2 regions of the Rothia sp. HMSC08A08 genome follow, and region 2 is predicted to be linked to the other one. Evidence: riboswitches for the same ligand, from Rfam matches in the RefSeq annotation. Region 2 holds a riboswitch; the other holds the start of a gene.
What was found. Region 2 has a riboswitch for thiamine pyrophosphate ahead of HMPREF3164_RS02465 (bifunctional hydroxymethylpyrimidine kinase/phosphomethylpyrimidine kinase). Riboswitches for the same ligand answer to the same signal wherever they lie in the genome.

Region 1 (7,527 bases), on a different contig from region 2:
GGGCGGACTTGCCGCGCCCCTGGTTTCGCTGGGCGGCGAGGGCTCCTATATGCCGATGGCGTTCTCAATTCTGGGCTTCGCACTGATGACAGCACTCGTGCTCTTCACAACCCCGCGTAAGGACGCCGACTATGCGGCAGACGGCGGCGAAGGTGGGCGCTAGCGCTTCGCATCGAGCGTGTTAAGACTTTGATCCCCAAGAAGCGGGTTTTTGCCGAAAAGGTGAAAAAATATCATCATTTTCGAGCAGAAACCCGCTTCTCCTCGTAATCGCCCTAGCTGCTGGTATCCTGATAAATCCTAAGATTTTTAAGGAGGCTGACCGTGAGCACTGACGAAAACCTCACAAGTGCAGAGATCATCAAACGGTTCAACCACTTCTACGACTGCTGGCTGGATTCGATCACCGTAACCTATGCAAAGGGAACAGCTGTTCGTCTGCGATTCTGCGCGGTGGACCGGACCCATGTAGACGGCGGCTGGGAGAAGGCCGCTACCGACGACGTCTGGCGGCACGTCACCGTAACCCTGGAAGATATTTCGGACTACCGGGTGCAAGGCCCGTTCATCAGCATATGCAGCGGGGTTCATGTTCTCGAACGGGACGGCAAAATCGGGCTCGATATCGAAGGGGACAACGACAACCCCGAAACCTTCGAGGACATCGCCGAGGCAGACATATACTTTATCGCCGAAAACGCCACCTGGGAGCTGGGCCCGCTCGGCGTGCACTGCTGTGAGGGCACGTGAGCCACTACACTGGAAACATGACTAGTTCCGTGATACTCCTAAATTCAGAAAACCCGCAAGGCGTTTCCGTAGACCCCACCCAGCCGCTTATCGGCGTGGAAGACCAAGGATTTACCCGTGGCGACGGCGTTTTTGAGACCATGCTCGCCGTTGATCGGCGGGTACGAAAACTTGATATGCACCTCGCCCGACTCGAATCTTCGGCGCGTATGCTCGACCTGCCCGAACCCGACCTGCGCCAGCTTCGGGATGCGCTGGCAAACCTTCTCACCCAGGCCGTACCCGGCGCTCACACGGAACTTGGCGAAGAGCATATTGTCAAAATCATTATCTCGCGCGGGCTGCCGAATGCTTCTGCGGGAATGCCCGCCGGGCCATACACCCTGCTCATCGCATCCCCGGTACCCGAAACTACCGTGAATCAGCGACAGAACGGCGTGAAGGCCATGCTGCTGCCGCGCGGGCACGACCCCGCCGACAACACCGCATACCCGTGGCTGTTGGCGGGCGCGAAAACCCTGTCGTACGCAGTCAATATGGCGGTTTTGCGGTATGTGCACAGCCGGGGTGCGGATGACGCGATTTTTATGACCGACAACCGCCGCATTCTGGAGGGGGCAACTTCGTCGGTACTGATGGCGCGTATCGAAAACGGTGTAAAGACGCTGTACACCCCCGAACCGAACCACGGAATCCTGCCCGGTACCACGCAGGGCGCTATTTTTGAGGCGGCGCGGCGCGACGGCTGGGAGCTAGGCTACGGTCCGCTGTACCCGCAGGATCTTTTCGAGTCAGATGGGGTGTGGCTCGCCTCGTCGGTGCGTCTGCTCGCCCCGGTCACGCACCTGAACGGTACGGCGTTAGCGCACGATGCGCAGCTCACGCACCGGTTCTTGGAATACCTGGCACAGGGCTAAGGTACAGGGAGCGGCGCAAGGCTGATACTTGCGCCGCTACCTCAGCCCGGTTTTTCAGACCCGAGTACCTGGCGGCAGCTTCGGTGCGGCTACTGCCACAAGAAACGCAAGGTTCCTAGTCCCAGCGAAACCCCGTAGGCGCACGCCACGATCACGGCGGCGGCAACCGCAACATACGCATCACGCCGGGAATAGGCGGGCACGCGCGCCCAGGAACGTTTGCCGGTACCGAAACCACGCGCCTCCATCGTGACCGCAAGGCGCGAACCGCGGCGAATTGCCTGTACCATGAGCGCGAAGGCCTGCCCTGCACCGGTTTTGATGCGCCCGAGCGGGCCCTGACCCGCACCCAGCCCACGTGCACGCCGTGCCTGCCCCAGCGTATTCCACTCCCCAAATAGGATGCCGACAAGGCGTAACGCCGCCAACGCGGCAAGCACGAAACGGGCGGGCAGGCGGAAAGTTTGGGCAAGCGAATCACCCAGGTCGGTTGGGTCTGTTGAGAGCACAAACGCGAAGGTCGGCAGAATCATCGCCAGGGAACGAATCATCATCGAAAACGCCGCCGCGAGCGACCCTTCCGTGATGGTGTTCAGCCCAAAATCGAGTAGTACGGCACCGGTTTTATTAACAAGGATCGCCACACTCCAGCCGGTGGTCAGCACCGCGATCAGGATAGGCCAGCTGCGCGCCAGCAGGTTTACCGGTCGAAACCCGACCGCAATAAACCCCAGCAGTTCCAGCCCAAAGATGATACCCGCGGTTATCGGGTCTTGAATGAGGATTGCCGCAAGAACCAGCACGCCCGCAACCACTAATTTGACACCCGCGTTAAGCCCGCCAAACCAGCTGTTGCGCTCAGCACTCGGCCCGAAAAAATCGGTATTCATGCGCTACTTCCCTTCCTGAAGACTCCGGTCTGCGGGCTCATGCGGCAAGCTTTCAAGCGTGATGCTCCGCCCGCCCAAAGCCGCCGTAAATTCGAGATCGTGAGTCACCGAGATCACCGCAACCCCCTCAGTAAGAAGCCCGCGAATCAAGCGCACCAGTTCGCCCCAGGTGCTCGCATCCTGACCGAAAGTCGGTTCGTCAAGAATCAGCACGCGCGGCGCCGTCGCCAAAGCGGATGCAACCGACAGCCGGCGTTTTTGCCCGCCCGAAAGCGTGAACGGGTTGGCATCTAAAAGCCCTTCTAAACGCAAGCGTTCGGCGAGGGAGGCGGTGGCGGCGGCGAGCGCATCATCATCAATTTTTTCGCGGCGCAGGGCGGCGAGGCGGCGTGGCCCGAGTTCGAGTTCTTCGCGCACGCTGCCGCGCACGAATTGGTATTCGGGTTCTTGGAAAACGTAGCCGATGCGCCCGAGCAGTTGGGCGGGGGTCCAGGAGGGAATATCCCAGCTGGCGGCTGTTTTCTCGCGGGTGAGGGAGCTTTCTGCCGTTGGGTTTTGGTCGAACTCGCGCAGTGCTTCGTGCGCGTGCAGGGTTCCGTTGGGGGCGTAGAGGAGCCCGGCGAGAGTGAGTGCGAGGGTTGATTTTCCGGCGCCGTTGGGGCCGAGAATGCTCAGGTGCTCGCCTTCTCGAATGCTCAGGTTAATGCCCCCGCGCAGGGTAGGAATATCCAGGGGTACGGATGCGGGTTCCGGCATGGTTTTGAGCTGTCGTCGGCGTGCCCGTAACTGTTTTTTGCTCGGGAATTCCCGCGTAATCGCAAGGTTTTCGGCGCTTAGGAGCATGCGCCCGCTCGGTACCGCAGCGGCGGCGGGTTCGGGAACATACCCGGGCACCCACACACCGTTGGCGATGAGGGTTTCGCGAGCTTGGGCGAGCACGGTTTCGGGCGCGCCGTCGTGGGTGATGCCTCCATCGGCACCAAGCACGATGACGCGGTCCATATGCTGCGCCCACACGCCCACCCGGTGTTCGACGACGATCAGGGTGGCACCGGTTGCCGTGACCGCCTGCACCACGGCATCGCGCACCTGCTGAACGCCTTCGGGGTCGAGGTTTGCGGTGGGTTCGTCAAGCAGAATGGCGCGCGGGTGCATCGCCAGGATTCCGGCGAGCCCCAGGCGTTGTTTCTGCCCGCCCGAAAGCGCATTCGTGGGATGCTCATGCGGCAGGTAGCCGAGCCCGACGGCGGCGAGCGCATCATCAACGCGCGCCCAGATTTCTTCGCGTGCGACCGCGAGGTTTTCGGGGCCGAAGGCTACGTCATCGCCCACGCGGGCGAGTACGACCGATGATTCGGGGTCTTGCTGCATGAGTCCGATGAGTCCGCGTGCGTCTTCGGGGTCTACGCCGTCGATGCGCGCGCTACCGCTTTGGCTCTGCCCGTCGTGATCGTGCAGCACCCCGGCGATAGCGTGCAGGAGCGTTGATTTTCCTGCGCCGGAGGGCCCCAGCAGCAGTACTTTCTGCCCGGGTTCGATGCGCAGGTTCACGTTCGAGAACGCGGGTTTTTCGCGCCCGGGGTGGTGCCAACCGAAGTTGTGAAGGTCGATTGCGGCACCGCGGGCGGGCGCATCGGGGGCGGTACTGTGGGGTTCGGTCATGGTTGCATCCTGGGTTGCGGGTGGTTCAGGATGTTCCGTGTTTGAGGGTTTGAGCGTTGAGATAGGCTGTGACATACGCCTGCCTGCCCGTTATCCGCGTGCGGTACGTGCCTGCACGCCGGAGGCTAGCGAGGCGAGTACCCCGGTTTTAGCGAGCGCTTTCGTGAGTCCCCAGGAGAGTACCCCGGCGAGTACAATTCCTGAGACGACCGCGCATACCACGTAGATGACGGCTTTGAAGATTTCCATGTCTGGGTAGTAGATGATGATTTCGTTGACGCCCATGAAGAGCCCGCTCAGTGCGCCTGCGAAGGCTGCTGTGCTGAGGTTCCAGACGCGGTATCCGAACACGGCGAAGGCGATTTCTGCGCCGATTCCCTGGAAGAATCCGGCGATGAGGATTGATTGGCTCCAGGCGCCTCCGGTGAGGAATACGGAGATGACGGCGGCGACGATTTCGCAGTAGAGCGCGGCGCCGGGCTTGCGGATAAGGTACCCGCCGAGCACACCGGCGAGCAGCCACATACCGGCGACGATGGGTCGGTATTCAGGAACCGCCGCGAAGAGTGTTTTAGTGGCGGGGTCTACGGCAATATCCCAGATCCAGAAGATTACCGCGCAGGCGGCGGCGACCACAGAGACGATGACGATTTCATTGACCCGCCAGCTGAGGCGAGATTTTTGAGACATATTTTCCTCCCATGATTGGAAGGGGAACATCCACACCCGTTGCGGGTGAGGTGTTGAGAAAACATATTTCGACTCCCTACGCCGGTACTAACCGGATCAGGTTCGAGGGTCTGCGTTGCACTCTCAGCGCCCGTCTGCGGCGCTCCCCTGTCGTGTTGCTTCGAGAGTTCGAAGCCTATAAACGTTTACATTCTATGCTGTATGAGTCGTTTTCTGTGAGTTCGTTGAGCTTTTGAATCGGTTTATGACAAGAACGTGCGGCAGGTCGGTAATATGATTCCTTGATTTGCCGCTAGTATACGCCTTTCAGACCCGCAATACTGTGCTTTTTCTCACATTCTAGAGTTTTTACCCCGATTTTTCGTGTATACGCGCGTTAAAACAGGTCATGTTCTCTGCATCTGAGCCGCAAAGCCGATAGGCTAGGGATAGTCACTTCTGATTTTTGAGGAGAAGATATGAACCCCGTAGCAAAGATTGCTATCACCGGTGCCAATATGGCCGCCGCCGCCCTGACAAGCAAAGGTCTTGGCGCAGCGTGGAAGCGTGTGACCGGTAACGAACCTCCTGCCATCGGCCCCGAGTCCGAAGACACTCTGCGCAATGTTATTGTGTGGACCGTCATCACCTCCGTGGTGGGTGCCCTGGTAAGCGTCGGTATTGCCCGCGCACAGCGCCGTTTCTTCTCATAATTTCACGGTGTATTTTGGGTGGATGCGCCGCCCCCGCAGCCTTCCCGCTGCAGCGGTGTGCGCATCCTTTCTGATGTGCTGAATAGTCTGCCTGTTCAGAAGAGAATAAGGCACTCGGCAGGCTGGGAGGCGATGCCTACGGCAGTGTCGCCGGGGTAAGCCACGAAACCAGCAGCAGATTGAGGGCGCCTAGCTGCGTCTTACACGAAAGTGAACACATCCGTTATGACCTCACACGTTCCCGATCACAGTACAAGCCGCCGTTCGGTCACGTCCTGGGTACTGTGGGATGTTGGCTCATCAAGCTTTGGCACTATCATGATGACCTTCATCTTCACGGTCTACCTCACCAGCTCCTATTTCGGGTCTACCGAAAGTGCTTCTGCAGCTCTCTCTTTGGGATTGACTGTCTCCGGGGTCTGCATTGCGTTTTTTGCTCCGGTCAGCGGCCAGCGCGCCGATAAATCCGGTACAGGTATCTTCTGGCTGGGTGTGAACACGCTCAGCATGGTGCTTCTTTCTGCTCTGTGTTTCTTCGTGGAACCTAACCCCGGGCACCTGTGGTTAGGCGTGATCCTGATTTCTGCGGCGAATATCTTCAGCGAATTCGCCGCCGTGAACTATAACGCCGTACTGCCGCGAGTTTCAACCCCGAACAATATTGGCAAAATCTCTGGAATCGGCTGGTCGGCGGGTTATGTGGGCGGTCTGGTGGCCCTGATTATCGTGTTGTGGGGGTTTATTTTTGAGCCTAATGGGCTGCACCTGAGCACCGATAACGCTTTCAATATTCGTGCGGTAACGTTGTTTTCCGCCCTGTGGTGCCTGGTCTTCTGCGCCCCCATCCTGATTCGGATGCGCCGACGCAAACACGTGTTGCCGGAGGTGCTGCCCACCCGCGAGCTCAGGTTCCTAGAACGCGGTCTCTCGCGTCTTTCCCCAGCGCGGCAGGGAGGACTATTCGCCTCCTATAAAGAACTGTGGCGCACCATTGTCAGACTTCGTAAAACTGCCCCTCAGACTCTCTATTTCCTGTGTGCCAGCGCTATCTTCCGCGATGGTTTAGCCGGTATCTTCACCTTCGGCGGTGTGCTGGCGGCTGGTTCCTTCGGATTCAGTACTTCGGATGTCATTATTTTTGGTGTTGCCGCCAATGGTGTTGCTGCCGTAGGCGCGGTGCTGGGCGGGTACCTGGATGACTATCTGGGCCCCAAAAAGATTATTATTTTCTCGCTGGTAGGCATCCTGATTGCTGCCGTGCCCCTGCTCTTGTTCCCCTACCCTATGACCTTCTGGATTTGCGCGCTCATTCTCGCCCTTTTCGTGGGACCCGCGCAGTCCTCGTCGCGTACCTTCTTGGCGCGTATCGCCGATCCCGGTACGGAAGGTGAGCTCTTCGGGCTGTATTCGACAACAGGTCGCGCAACTAGCTTCTTGTCCCCCTTGCTCTTCGGTCTGTTCGTCACGATTTTTAATGCTCAGGTGTGGGGTATTCTCGGCATTATGGTCGTGGTGCTGGCGGGCCTGCTGCTGGCCCTGCCGTTAGAATCGCCACAAGCGCTTCACCTGCGCAAGGCACGCCGCGCCGAAAAGAAAGCGGCCAAGGCGGCGCAGCGGTAGTTCTTTACTCACCTACACCCCTCCGACCTACGAGTCTTAACCCGCGAGCAGATAGCGAATTGCTATCTGCTCGCGTATTTATTGGGTTTTTTAGTTCGAGTCTTCTTCGGTATACAGCGGATCATCTACGGTGCGCATCGTGAGTATGCCGCTTTCGGATAGCTGCTCAACGACCTGGCGATGCGCATCCTCGGGCAACCCCTCAAACAACTCACGCATAACCTCGTAGTGCTCCCGCACCGTCAGTTCGTGAGCGGCGTTAATCCAGCACTCTGCCGCGAATGCGGAAAGCTCATCCAGTGAATC
Region 2 (7,527 bases):
TGGATGACTATGTCTAATATCCTGATTATTTCGGGGCACCCTGACCTTACGACTTCTAACGCTAACAAGGCTATTCTTGATGCCGTGCGGGCACGGTTCGGCGATAACGTCAAGATTCGTGAGCTCGACAAGCTGCGTGTAAACGGTAAGTTTGACGTACCTGCTGAGCAGAAGGCACTTGTGGAAGCAGACGTCATCGTTCTGCAGTTCCCGGTGATGTGGTATTCAATTTCTTCTCTGCTGAAGCAGTGGATTGACGACGTTTTCGAGTACGGCTTCGCGTATGGAGAAAACGGCACCGCTTTGCAGGGTAAGAAGCTTCTGATCTCTGCAACCGCTGGCGCTATTGAAGATGTCTACCGCACCATGCTGCCACGCGACGTATCTGCCACGTTGACCGAGTTTGAGAACACTGCAGCGTTTACCGGTATGCCTCTTGAGGAGCCACTATACAGCTACGGCACCACTGGCGACCCCGATAACCCCGCTGTTGCTCGCGCCATCGGTGAGGATCACGGCAAGCGTCTCATTGAGCGTCTGGAGGCTCTGGGGGCATAGTCCCTTCTACGTGCTAAAAAGGCTCTTTATCCGAATCAAGCGGTGAAAAATACGCTTTATATGGATAAAGAGCCTTTTTTACTTTTTCGCGTGGGGCCGGACGGTGTGAGTTTACCGCAACGCTCTATGAGCCTGGTCGAAAAAGTCACGTTCATATAGGCATGCGCTCATATATGCCTGCGCGGCGGCAACACGCTGACTGGGGGAAGCCTGCTCAAATGCTTCCTCAACAACCGCCACGCAGCGGCGCACATCTGCAGCAAACTCTTCGCTGCCATACACCGAAATCCAGGCATTGTACGGATGTTCCTCGTGGGTTTTCTCCAAGAGCCGGTAACCGATCTCAAGGTACAGCCAGTAGCATGGAAGCGCCGCAGCTGCGCCCACCACATAATCCTCGCCAGCAGCAGTAGCACGTAAAAAGTTCGTGTACCCCATTGTCACTGCCGAAGGTGCACCACGCCGAATACCCCCCTGCTCCGCAGGAATAGCGGGATGCGCCGCCAACCATTCATCGTGCAAAAGCGATTCCTCAACAATTGCCGCCTGGGCACCCGCAGCCCAATGCACCTGACCTTGCGGTGAGGTGGCACGTGCCGAAAGAGTAGCTAAGGCGCGAGAATACTGGGCAAGGTACTGCGCATCTTGGTCTAAATAGAAGCCGAATAAATCCTCGTCAAGCGTGCCGTCGCCCAGCCCGCGAATAAAGGGCAAATCGAGAATGTCACACCAAATATCACCGGTAGCTTGCCACAGGGCGGCAGTCCACGGACCCGCCGGGGCTACCTTCGACTCTGGGGATTTCCGCTGCGCAGGTTTCACCAAATTCTTGGGGCTCTCGCCCGTAAGATTTTTATCAGCGTATAAGTGCTCCCACGGTTTCGTATCGGCTGCATGTTCCAAACGGCGAGCACGTGCCTGATGATCGACCGGTCCGTGACCCTGCCCGCTGCCCACGTGCAGTTCCTCACCCGCGATAATAGCCTCGTTGAGCCACCGGGTGCTCCAAGCCAGCGCGTTCGTGAGTACTCGTACACTCAGCTCATTATTGCCATTCACAAGAGCAAGTCCAAGGCGGGTAGCAAGACTTGATGAGAGTGAGCACCCGGTACCGTGGGTATTCTTTGTCTGGACGCGAGTGGTAGCCACATGTGTATGAGTTCCATTAGGGAAAACAGCCGAGTTTCCAGCGTCCTCCCCCGTCAGGTGACCGCCCTTAACAATCACGGTCGTGCCAGTGCTCCCCGCGAGCTGAGCCGCCTGGTGATGCGCCTCCTTCAAAGTCTGGGCAGGGTTGCTCTCACAAAGCACCGCGAGTTCGGCGATATTCGGAGTGATAACATCTGCCTGCGCCACCAATTCGCGCAGTGCCTGCTCAGCGTCTTGACTAATCAGGCGATCGCCGCTGGAGGCAACCATCACCGGATCAAGTACCACCACTGGTACCGGATGTTCTGCAAGCCAGGTCTTGACGGTGGTGATAGTTTCAACATCGCCGAGCATACCAATTTTAACGGCATCCACAGTCACATCGTCGAAAACTGCCGCAAGCTGTTCCTGTAAAAACTCGGTAGGTGGAGCAAAAATGCTGCGAACCCCTTGTGTATTCTGTGCGACAAGCGCGGTTGTGGCGCACATACCGTAACCACCGCTTGCGGCAATAGACTTGAGATCAGCCTGGATTCCAGCACCGCCTGTAGGGTCGGTTCCGGCAATGGAAAGCACACGAGGCGTAGATGTGTTTAATAGCGTCATAGCTATAAGTCTCCTTGGGATGGGCGTGGCATCGCTGCAAACGCACCACGCTATCTAGATAATGATGAATCGGGTGTTTCAGAAAGAAGGTTAAGGCTGCTCTGCCACGGTTCGATATCCCTTCGCTAGTTCTAACTAGAGCAGGTTCAATGGGTATATCTCAGCTCCAGACAACAGCGCCGTGCTGTGTATCCGTTACAAAATGGAGCACCCCATATCGCGTTTTCACTGTAGCATATGCTGTTGGGCTCAATAGGTTCACGGACTTTATGTGTCATTGCCGTGCACATATCTCTAAGTTTTGGTAATTTTCAAACTCTTATAAAGTAATATTTCTTATTCTTGACATGTAACAGTACTGTTGAAAAGGGTCGCGCTCCCCTGCGGCCTGCTGTATATTCACCCAACCACGAAAGTTCACTGATGAGCATTCCTGCCCTTAGGCACAATAGTGTGCCTCAAAAAGTCCTCAACCGTCGTGCCTTGATAGCCTTCGCATCGGGGATCTGCGTTACTGAGTTCCTGACCGCTTGCGGAGAGCAAGCACATGAGACGGCACCTGCTCGTGCCGAAGCATCCAACACTACAGACGGTCGCTCCAGCCCACATGGTACCGAATCTGCCTCACCTGAGGCACAGGCGCATCCGACCTTCACTAAGGGTTATTCTGGTGGCTCTGAAGCGCCCAAAGGTGAGTACCGTCCTGCAGACGAAAAAGGACCCGCGCAGAACGTCCCCAAGCCCAAAAAGCCCGAAGATATTGGGATTGAGACACCGGAGGCGCTTATGCACTTCATCGATTATTGGAATGCTTTAGGAAACTACGCTACCCAAACCGGAGATGTACAAACTTACGCAGATTACACTGCCGCAGGGTACAAAGAAGTTGAAAAATTCTGTAACCATATGCAGCGTCTGTACGATAAGGGAGGCTGGGTCGTAGGAGGCACTCGCAAGATTGTCGCCGATCCCTCAACTTTACGTTCGCCCAGCGATCATGTGTACCTCATTGTTGGCAGAATAATTTCGAATGATTACGTTATCTTAGATAACGAGCAGTACAAAACGTTCTCATTCCCCGCTTCTCAAGAAAACGACAATATTCTTGAGTTTGGTGTTGTATTCCAGACAAGTAATGGCCATTGGTCATTTGCTGGTACAGAGAAACTTGATGTCAATGTCAAATAAGAAATACATCTTCTGCGTCACAACGTTGCTCTTTCTCTGTCCAACACTATCTATGTCTGCCTTCGCTACTGATTATTCTGGCGATGCTAAAGGAGGAAAAATAACAGTCATTGGGCGGTCTTCTTCATCCAATAAACCTGACCAGCAAGGACCTAATGAATATGAGCAATCTGAATTTAACAGATATCAGAGCCAAGAAGCACCCATAGTTACACCTGATACAGGCTCTAACGCTCCCGCAACCGTGAGTAGTGTAGGAAATACCTTCGATGTCTACAATGGCAATGCTTCTAAAGATGCGCCCTGTATCTACCAAGGGAAACCCGGTAAAGTAGCCCGTGTGCCCCTACCCATTGACGATTCAGGCAACTATAAACAATACGGTGTCGTTCAGTCAGGAAACGGCGGTATAGCGTGCGTTCCCAACGATCCTGCAGACCAAAACACACCTGAAAACGAACCTACTGCCGATAACGCCCAAGTTCGCACCCAAAAGATAGAGCACCAGGTTCGGGAGCAACTCGCCGAACTTACCACCACAAAACCCGCACTACATTTCGACGGGCATGAGCCCCACGTCAATACCGGGATCAACACAAACTTCTATGTGACCGGTGTTAAAACCGAAGCACGTGATACTACTATCCTCGATGAAGAAGTCACGATAGAAGCTGTTCCCGTTGCCTATACCTATGAGTACGGTGCCGGCGACCCTGTGTACACAACGCGGGATTCAGGAACCGCGCAAGGCTCTGTCTGGGACAAGAGCAAACGTAACTTTAAACCCACCGACACCAGCTATGCTTTCAAAGAATCCGGCAACTATCATGCTTACGTTACTGTCACCTATCAGGGTCGGTACCGTCTCAAAGGTGGGGACTGGAATATTGTTGGTTCGCTTACGGTTCGCAGTGATCCCACTCTAGTACGCGTGTGGGATACCGAGGTGCATTCTGTAGGTAAAACCTGCCACGAAGACCCTGGTGCTCGAGGATGCCCAGCACATCCGGATGAGCCCGATCGGAATAATCCGAATCCAAAGTTAACGCAGCCTGACCCGGTGACAGGGCAGCATTGGCATCGCGATGACTCGGGAGCAGGCGATACCGAATGGCGGCTCCATAAGAAAAAATAAATCCCAACCAATTCTATAACCTGTCCGAGCGTCGTACACTTTTCTTCTCTATCGTGCCGTTGTGCCCATCTACGAGAAGGACAGAGAGTGTACGGTTCTTGACTATCATCTTCTAGGTCAGAGCGAAAATCTCAGCGGGCGTGCCCTCAGCGGTAATCATGCCTTCCTGAAGCAAAACGGCGCGGTCTGCCAGGGATGCGATACGCGCATCGTGCGAGATAATCAACACAGCACGATTCGCGAGCACGGCCTGTAATGATTCGGTCGCGTCCACAAGCTCAAGCTGGGTGGTCGATTCATCAAGAATCACCGCGTGAGGGTTTGCCGCGACGATGCGCGCTAAAGCAAGCTGCTGAATCTGGTCACGGGTGAGTTCGTGCTCTCCCGTACCGATACGCGTCTTCAACCCTTGGGGAAGCTCACGCCACCAACGAGCGCTAACAGCATCCAGAGCTTCACCGATCTGTTTCTCGGTGGCTTCTGGTACTACAGCGGTGAAATTATCAATAACGGTACCAAAGAAAATATGTGCTTCTTGGGTACAAACCAGTAGTCGCGGCCTACCATCTTCGTACTTGTCAGTTGGAAATTCCCCATTGCCAACTGGTTTTCCCAGCACACGGATTGTACCGTCAAGCGCACTCAAGGAACCGCCGATGAGCCTTGCAAGCGTGGTTTTTCCAGAGCCAGAACGCCCAACTAACGCTAAGCACTCCCCAGGCGCAATCTTTAGATTAATATCAGTCAGTACAAGCGCATCTGAAGAATAACCGTACGACACATGGGAGCACTCGATTACATGTGTGGTATTCCCCAAAGTTTCATGATGTTGTGCTCTACGAATATCTTTGCGCCGAGCACGCTGCACTTGCGCCAGATTAATAATCCCGAACACGCGCCCCATATTAACCAGCATTATGCGTATATTGCCCACGTGATGCCCCAAAATATCCGCCATAGTTCTCAAGCTGAAAACCATAATGGATGCAGTCGCCAAGGCACCCCAGGTTGCCCACCCTTGCATGACGCAGAAGGACCCCCAGAGCAAGCAGATAACGGTAGGGAACCACGCATTCAGAGCATCAAGCGTGTAATAATTCTGGCGTATACGCACCATCTTGAGTGTAGCCCGATAACGCCGATCGTTATCAGCCTCGAATGTTTCGTTGCGAGCATCATGCACCCCAAGTTCACGAATGGTGGATGCGCCCCGGACGTTCTCGGTCAGCACGCTATTAAGCTCGCTCGTAATCTCCTGCACGCTCTGATTTTCACGGGCAAGACGCGGCAGAAAATATCCCATCAACACGCCCAAGCCGATAATCATAGGCAAGAAGATAACGCTCAGAGGTACGCTGAGTGCGGCAAGTGAAACCATAGAAACTACGAAATACAGAATCACAAAAAGAATTTCGAGCAGGTCAAAGCTGACGGCGTTCGAGGCTGAAGACAGGTCATCAGTCACTCGTGTGAGCAGGTCACCGCTGCCGGATTCCTCGACGGTTCGCGCATCAAGATCTAGAGTTGCATCGATGGTATCTATACTTGCTTGGCGTGTTACGAGGGCGCCAAGACGGGCGGCGCTGTACATAGCCAAAAGCATCACGATGGCTTGAGCAACAGTAGCGGCAAGAATGATCAATACAGGTTTCCACGGAAATTGCGCATACTTACCAGCCACAACGTCGTCAACAGTTGCACCAATCTGCAGAGGCACTACCGCGCCCATGACGCTGCTCAACACATAAACCATAAAAGTGAAGAACGCACGCCCTCTATAACGCACAATATAGGAACCCATTTTCTGCACAACCACACGGGATGGTTCGGTTGGTAACTTAGACATGATTTACCCTCTGGGTTTCGATATTGTTATCTCGCGCAATACGCCGAGATACTTCTGCAGTTGTCGAAATAACGTAAATAGTCTCAAAACTCGCAAGCAGCCCAGGATAGAGCTCTGGCGCTGTAGGCGTGCCCACGCATTCCTCAAGTCTGTCGTAAATATATTTCTGGCTTGGCTCGTCCACAGAATTAAGGGGCTCAGTCAAAATGAGTATTTGGGTGTCCTGAGCGAGCGCACGTGCGAGAGCTAAACGTTGGCGTTGTCCGCCCGACAGGTTAGCCCCTTCGCTAGTGATCAGCGCTTCAAAATATTCATCTGGATTTCGCCCACCCAAACGGTAAGCAATTTCGCTAGAGTCTGTTATCTGAAGGAGAGCTTCATCTTTCGCTTGCGCAGCCACAGTATCTTCGGGCGGTACGGTGCCCAGACGTAGGTGATTCCGCAGAGTTCCGGCGAAAATCATAGGGTTAGGCTCACTTAGTAGAATTCGCTGTTTATCCGGCAGTTTTTCGGCAGCGAGCGCACGCACATGTTCGACAAGCGATTCTGCATACTCTTGAGCAGTCAGCTGCCAATGCCGAGGATTGATGTATACGATGCGCGTGTTGCTTGCCTTTGCGGGAACCTGCGGGATATCGACGACCGGCATATCGTGTTCTTTCTCATGGCTCACATATGCTTCAAGTTCGGTATCTGTTCGCGGTTCTTTGAGCACACCTTGACGTACCCCGGCGTACCCTTCAAGCCGAGCAACTTTAGCCAGCCCCACCTTGGCGTAACGCCATTCGGTGAGAAAGTTTTGTGAAATCCAGACGGGCCCACCCATCATGGCGATAATAGAAGCAACCGTTACTAGGGAAGCAGCTGGAACATCAGGTACCCAGCGTCCGTTCTCAACATGTCCCGTCAGCGCGAAACCAATACCAAGCAGGGTGACTGTTCCGCTGAGGAATACGCGGATAAGGAACATCCAGCGATGAGTTTTCTCATATTCCATGAGAGCATCGAAAACATCATCTGCTCCCTGGTGATAGCGCTCGCGCAT

Region 1: it holds a riboswitch for thiamine pyrophosphate, as region 2 does, so the genes downstream of both, HMPREF3164_RS07400 (ECF transporter S component) here and HMPREF3164_RS02465 (bifunctional hydroxymethylpyrimidine kinase/phosphomethylpyrimidine kinase) in region 2, are expected to answer to the same signal.

Annotation. Positions count from the first base shown of each region.
Region 1 covers NZ_KV793076.1:4,022-11,548, forward strand. Annotated here, with positions in the region: gene HMPREF3164_RS07375 (hypothetical protein) at 1-163, shown strand, start outside; gene HMPREF3164_RS07380 (regucalcin) at 325-750, shown strand; gene HMPREF3164_RS07385 (aminotransferase class IV) at 768-1,667, shown strand; gene HMPREF3164_RS07390 (energy-coupling factor transporter transmembrane component T family protein) at 1,757-2,557, opposite strand; gene HMPREF3164_RS07395 (ABC transporter ATP-binding protein) at 2,561-4,219, opposite strand; gene HMPREF3164_RS07400 (ECF transporter S component) at 4,310-4,909, opposite strand; TPP riboswitch at 4,966-5,068, opposite strand; gene HMPREF3164_RS07405 (DUF4235 domain-containing protein) at 5,368-5,601, shown strand; gene HMPREF3164_RS07410 (MFS transporter) at 5,827-7,221, shown strand; gene HMPREF3164_RS07415 (hypothetical protein) at 7,312-7,527, opposite strand, start outside.
Region 2 covers NZ_KV793057.1:114,098-121,624, reverse strand. Annotated here, with positions in the region: gene HMPREF3164_RS02470 (NAD(P)H-dependent oxidoreductase) at 4-558, shown strand; gene HMPREF3164_RS02465 (bifunctional hydroxymethylpyrimidine kinase/phosphomethylpyrimidine kinase) at 670-2,313, opposite strand; TPP riboswitch at 2,414-2,538, opposite strand; gene HMPREF3164_RS02460 (DUF6318 family protein) at 2,737-3,501, shown strand; gene HMPREF3164_RS02455 (hypothetical protein) at 3,554-4,636, shown strand; gene HMPREF3164_RS02450 (ABC transporter ATP-binding protein) at 4,749-6,482, opposite strand; gene HMPREF3164_RS02445 (ABC transporter transmembrane domain-containing protein) at 6,475-7,527, opposite strand, start outside.